DNA from 2 places in the Tepidibacillus sp. HK-1 genome. Region 1 is predicted to be linked to the other one. Evidence: riboswitches for the same ligand, from Rfam matches in the RefSeq annotation. Region 1 holds a riboswitch; the other holds the start of a gene.
What was found. Region 1 has a riboswitch for lysine ahead of BEN26_RS09190 (Na+/H+ antiporter NhaC family protein). Riboswitches for the same ligand answer to the same signal wherever they lie in the genome.
Positions count from the first base shown of each region.

Region 2: linked by a shared signal. The riboswitch ahead of BEN26_RS04465 (aspartate kinase) and the one ahead of BEN26_RS09190 (Na+/H+ antiporter NhaC family protein) in region 1 are both predicted to bind lysine.

Region 1 covers NZ_BDGM02000015.1:68,848-72,277, reverse strand. Annotated here, with positions in the region: gene BEN26_RS09190 (Na+/H+ antiporter NhaC family protein) at 1-1,269, opposite strand, end outside; lysine riboswitch at 1,401-1,577, opposite strand; gene speD (adenosylmethionine decarboxylase) at 1,686-2,075, opposite strand; gene BEN26_RS09180 (alpha/beta-type small acid-soluble spore protein) at 2,373-2,603, shown strand; gene BEN26_RS09175 (glyceraldehyde-3-phosphate dehydrogenase) at 2,705-3,430, opposite strand, start outside.
Region 2 covers NZ_BDGM02000006.1:64,365-67,794, reverse strand. Annotated here, with positions in the region: gene uvrC (excinuclease ABC subunit UvrC) at 1-1,609, shown strand, start outside; lysine riboswitch at 1,687-1,873, shown strand; gene BEN26_RS04465 (aspartate kinase) at 2,011-3,222, shown strand.

The DNA of each region.
Region 1 (3,430 bases):
ACCAACAAGATATTTTGCAGTACCTAATTCTTTCATTGTACTACTTAAGGACCACGCTAATAGTAAAATAACCCCAGTGATCAAAAGAGACTTCATTCCGTTAATCCATGTTTCAATCGCTTCCGAAACGGTAAAGATCTTCTTACCAATACCCATGATCATGGCCACAATACTTGCAAAAAGAGCAGCCTGGAATAATACTACACTTGCATCAGATGATCCAAAAGTCTCACGAATGGCTGCAAAGGACAATGGACTAGATTGAATCAGTTGTTTTACAGCCTCATCCTCTCCACCCATGATCACCATGTACCCATTATAATAAAAGCCACCAAAGGATAGAATCATTAAAAGCCCAATGGGAATAATTGCATTCCATACATTTAATTGGATGCCCTCTTTTGGCTGAACATCTTTATCGTCAGTTGCCATTGGTTTTGCTGTATCCGCTAATACTTTTCCAGTTGTTCTTGCTCGACGTTCTGCCTGATACATCGAACCAAATTCTCTCATAAATAATGCCGTAGCTACAACAAAGACTAATAATAAAATATTATAAAATCGGAAAGGGATTGTATCCATAAAGACACCATAAGCATTGACATCTTGCCCAATTGAAGAATATGCATCTTTAATTAACCCAACTTCATAGCCAATCCAAGTAGAAACTAATGCAATACCCGCTATTGGCGCTGCAGTGGCATCAATAATAAATGAAAGCTTTTCTCTTGATACTCGTAATTTATCTGTAACAGGACGCATAATCGGTCCAACAATGAGTGAATTCGCATAGTCATCAAAAAAGACCAGTATACCTAAAAGCCAAGTAATCACTTGTGAACTTCTTGGGGTTTTTGCTCTTTTTGCTAACGATTCAGCTACCGCTCTTGCCCCACCCATCTTTGTAACTAAGGCGATTAGCCCACCAATTGCTAAAACTTGAAGGATAATTCCAGCATTCCAAGGGTCTGCTAAAGATGTCAAAATATATTGTACAACCTGAAGCAATCCCTGAAATAAAGCACCTAAAACATTATACGATGTAAGTTGTAACAAAAATGCTCCTGAAAAGACGCCGATAAATAGCGACAACACAACATTTTTTGTAATAAAAGCTAATATGATTGCAATCAATGGCGGGACTAATGTCCAAAAACCAAACTGTTTTGCATGTTCGGCGGCTTGATCAACTTCTTCTGCAAAAGCAGGCAAATGTTGAGATAATATGATGAGTAAAGTAAATAAAAACACAGTTATTTTGTTTCTCACTCTCTTTGCATCTCCTTTATCTATTCTAAATATGTTCGAACAAAAGCATATGATAAACAAAAAAAAACTTGAGGCTATATTTGCCTCAAGGTTTATTATGACCAAATAAGTAATTCATAAAAAAACACTTGTTGGCAGATAGCTCTCCACAAAATACATTTTGTGACAGTTCTACATATATTTTATGCAGAACCAGCATATAACCCTTTGGGCTAAAGTTATACACTTCGGCGGTTCTTCCTTTCAGATTACCCAAAGCCCTATTGAAGATAATCTTACTCTTAAGTAACCGCACCTCTATACTTACCAGTTCATATTCGGTTATTATAATTTTGTTCGACTTTTATATATTACTAAGTTAACACAGTTATGTCAACAGTAAAAAAAGAAGGATCAGATCCTTCTTTTTGGATAGATTATTTACTATACGTTTCAATTTTTGTTGGTTCAATCACGACTGGCCCAACACCACGTGGAACTTGTACAGATTCACGAGTTGTTGCTTCAAGTTGCTTCGTAATGTAATTTGCTGCAACATTTGGGTCAATTCGATCACCACAAGTATATACATCAATACTTGCATATGAATGCTCAGGAAAACTGTGAATCGTTAGATGAGATTCTGAAATAATGACAACTCCACTAACACCCATCGGTGCAAACTTATGAAAGGCAACTTCACGAATTTCTGCGCCAGCTTCAAGTGCTGCATCAACCATCATTTTTTCAATAAATTTTAAATCATTTAATTTTTCAACATTACAACCCCATAATTCTGCAATTACATGACGTCCCATAGTATCCATAACGTCATCCCCCTTTTTACAATAATTCCATGCCCTCTCAAGCATGCGGGACCTACGTCATCTACCACGGGGGAAAGTTAGTCCGATGAGGTCCTAACCCTTTGAGTAGATACTGGTTCCTTAGTTATTTAAAAAGTAAATTGAATTTCACGAATTTCAGTATACTGGTTTTATCCCCTTTTTGCAAGAGAATTTTTATTTTTATTTTCATTTGCTGACACTGGAATCACTTACCTGTATTGAAACATTTGATTCTACATACAATACGATTACCAACCGATAAGGAGGTGAACAACAATGGCAGCAGGGCAAGAGCGCAGTAGCAATCAATTAGTAGTTCCTCAAGCAGGTCAAGCTTTAGACCAATTAAAATTTGAGATTGCTAATGAATTAGGAGTTCAAATTCCTCAAGACGGTTACATGGGATTCATCGCTTCCCGTGATAACGGTGCAATCGGAGGTAACATTACTCGTCGTTTAGTTCAAATCGCTGAACAACAACTTGCAGGACAAACTGTAACTAGATAATTCAATAGGATGCTCTGAAGTATTTGGAGATATGCTTCAGAAAAAAGTTAACAGCACTGATAATAACTCAGTGCTGTTATAGTATCTTATGCATTTCAAATCTATGCAGTTAAAACTTTATTTTTATGTTTTTGTTTTTCTTTGTCATGAAGATATTTAGCCAAATCAACTACCCGACATGAATAAGCCCATTCATTATCATACCAAGCCATTACCTTGATTTGATTTTCTCCAATGACCATTGTCGATAAGCTATCTACAATCGATGAATGATCGTTTCCTATAAAATCAGAGGATACTAGGGGTTCTTCACAGTATTGAAGGATGCCGTTTAATTCCTGAAAGCTTGCTTTCTTCAGAACCTCATTCACCATTTCAACTGTCACTTTTTTTTCAACTTGAACGACAAGATCTACGATTGATACATCAGGAGTGGGTACTCTGAGAGCGACTCCATTCAACTTTCCTTTTAATTCGGGAAGAACAAGTGACACTGCTTTTGCAGCTCCAGTTGAAGTTGGAATAATCGATTGCCCCGCTGCTCTAGCTCTTCTTAAATCTTTATGCATATTATCAAGGACTCGCTGATCATTGGTATAGGAATGAACTGTAGTCATCATTCCTGATTCAATTTTAAAATGTTGATGTAAAACCTTTGCTATAGGTGCTAAACAATTAGTAGTACAGGAAGCATTGGAAACAATATGGTGTTGCTCAGGATCATATTGATCATGATTAACTCCCATGACAATCGTAATGTCTTCTCCTTTTGCCGGCGCAGTGATAATCACCTTCTTCGCCCCAGCAGAAAAATGTTTACTCGCACT
Region 2 (3,430 bases), on a different contig from region 1:
GGTTAATGATATTGTAGACTTTGAATATATTATCACTGATTCAGCGATTGAGGCATTAATCTTAGAGAACCATTTAATCAAAAAATATCGCCCTAAATACAATATCATGTTAAAGGACGACAAAACTTATCCCTATATTAAATTAACGAATGACGAACATCCGCGTTTAGAAGTGACACGCAAAGTATTAAATGATAAAGCAAAATATTTTGGCCCTTATCCTAATGCCGGTGCTGCACAGCAGGTTAAGAGGCTTTTAGATAAAATATACCCGTTAAGAAAATGTAAAACACTAAAAGATCGGGTTTGTCTATATTATCATTTAGGTCAATGTGTGGCTCCGTGTGAATTTAAGGTGGAGCATTCTACTTATGAAGAAATGACCCGAAAAATTATCCGTTTCTTGCAAGGGGATTATAAAGAACTAAAAAAAGAACTTCAGCAAAAAATGGAGAAAGCGGCTGAAAATTTAGAGTTCGAACGCGCAAAAGAATATAGAGATCAAATCAATGATATTGAAGCAATTATGTCCAAACAAGTGATTAGTTTAAATGATCGTGTCAATCGAGACATTTTTGGTTTTTATATAGATAAAGGTTGGATGTGTGTTCAAGTTTTTTTTATGAGGCAAGGAAATCTGATTGAACGGGATGTTTCTATTTTCCCTTATTATGGAGTACCAGAAGAAGATTTTATGTCCTTTGTTACACAGTTTTACTTTGAAAATCCTGTATTGCCTAAAGAAATTTTGTTGCCAGAATCATTAGACAAAGAATTGTTAGAAGAATGGTTACAAATTAAGATCCAACAACCAAAACGAGGTCAAAAAAGAAAATTAGTAGAAATGGCGATTGAAAATGCGAGAATTGCTTTAGAAGAGAAGTTTAAAATGGAAGAAAAAAATATATCTAAAACAAGTCTAGCCATTGAACTTTTAGGTAAAAGTTTAGGGATTGCAACTCCACATCGTATTGAGGCTTTTGATAATTCCAATATTCAAGGTGTCGACCCTGTATCCGCTATGGTTGTATTTATTGATGGTAAGCCTGATAAATCGAGTTATCGAAAATTTAAGATAAAAACGGTTGAAGGACCAGATGATTACCATACGATGCAAGAGGTGATAAGGCGTCGTTACACAAGAGTGTTAAAAGAAGGTTTAAATCTACCAGACTTGGTCATCGTTGATGGCGGAAAATTGCAAATTAATGCTGCAGTTGATGTACTAGAAAATGAGCTTGGTTTATTTATTCCAGTAGCTGGGCTTAAAAAAGATGAACGACATAAAACAGCAGTATTGTTAATGGGTGATCCACCTGTTCCAGTATCTATGGAAAGAAATAGTCCGGAATTTTATTTATTACAACGAATTCAAGATGAAGTTCATCGATTTGCGATTACGTTCCACCGTCAAACCCATAAAAAAACGGTGTTTGCTTCGCAATTAGATCAGGTTCCAGGTGTTGGTGAAAAGCGGAAAAAATTATTATTAAAACACTTTAGCTCAATAAAGAATATGAAAGAAGCTCCTGTTGAGGAATTTCGCAAAATTGGAATTGGCGATAAATTAGCTAAAACGATTTTGGAAGCAATAAATACTGAAGAATAAGGGTTTACATTTCTTTACCGTATGATATAATAACTTCAAAATTTAATAGTATACCTCACTATAATCATATTTAGTTAAAGTGGGGTAGGGGCGCGAAATTCAAGAGTCATCTTTTAGAGGAAGCGAATCTGATGAAAAAAGATAAAAGGGACTTTCGCCGAAGCCTATTTCTTCGCAGGAAGTAGAGCTGGGTCTACATTGAACAAGTGTAGGACTGTCATAGTTAAATGATCCCAAATTTAACTATGGAGAACTATCTTGACTATTTGGGGGTGGGGAAACTTTTATGTTGTGATTCACAACAGGAGTCTATTTCCTGTTGTTTTTTTATATTAAATTGTACTTTGTACAATTCTGCGAAACTAGAAGAACATCGCAATATGTTGGAAAGGGTGGAGAAAATGGGGATCGTGGTTCAAAAGTTTGGTGGCACATCAGTAGGTACAATTGACCGAATCAAAAACGTTGCAAAGATTGTTACGAAAACGAAAGAACAGGGAAATCAGGTAGTTGTGGTTGTTTCAGCGATGGGAGATTCCACTGATGACCTTCTAGACATGGCTCACCAAATCACGTCTACACCGTCTTCAAGAGAACTTGATATGTTATTGACAACTGGAGAACAAGTCTCAATATCCTTGTTAGCAATGGCTTTGCAAGAAATAGGTTTTTCAGCAATTTCCTTTACAGGCTGGCAAGCAGGAGTAAAGACAGAATCAGTTCACAGTAAGGCAAGGATTACAGATATATCATCCGAGAGAATAGTACAAGAGCTAAAAAATGATAAGATTGTTATCGTTGCAGGTTTCCAAGGGGTGAGTGAGGAAGGGGAAATTACGACCTTAGGTAGAGGTGGATCTGACACAAGTGCTGTTGCATTAGCAGCTGCATTGAAGGCTGATCTATGTGAAATCTATACAGATGTAGATGGGGTTTATACAACAGATCCCAGAATAGAACCTAAGGCTAAAAAGCTAAAAGAAGTTAGTTTCGATGAAATGCTTGAATTAGCAAATCTAGGTGCAGTGGTTTTGCATCCTAGAGCAGTAGAAAACGCGAAAAAATTTGGTGTTCATTTGGTTGTAAGGTCCAGCTTGGTTCAGGTTGAAGGAACTGTAATAAAGGAGGAACATGGTATGGAACATGTAAAGGTAGTAACAGGTGTAGCCTATGACATGAATGTTGCCCGTGTACAGGTCATTGGCTTAGAAAACAAAATCAATGCTTTGTCTGATCTATTCTCTACCTTGGCAAAAGAAAAAGTCAATGTAGATATGATTGTTACAAGTGATTATGGGGAAGACAAAATCAATGTTTCTTTTTCTATCACAAGCAGTGATTTACAACATACGTTAGCTATTCTGGAACGTTATGTGGAATCCTGTACAACGATTAGTCATGAGGATCATTTAGCAAAGGTTTCGATCGTGGGGGCTGGGATGATATCTAACCCTGGAGTTGCAGCTAAAATGTTTGAGGTCTTAAGCAATGCAGATATCCCGATCAAAATGGTAACCACATCTGAGATTAAGGTTTCCTGCCTTGTTCCTAAGGAGTATGCTATTTCTGGAGTACAAGAATTACATCGTTCTTTTGAATTAGATCATGAATAGAACATACCAATTCTTTATCCCTCTTTTTACAAGAGGGATTTTCATTTGTTCCATTTTCTTCATAGAAAGGCATGGATGACGGAGCTCGATGTAATATACATTTCTACTATTTTCTGAATAATAAAATATTTTTTTATATTGAAGGAATTATCATATTTCTAAAGAATAAATATTAAGAAGATTAAAACTTGTACATGATTGAACAAAG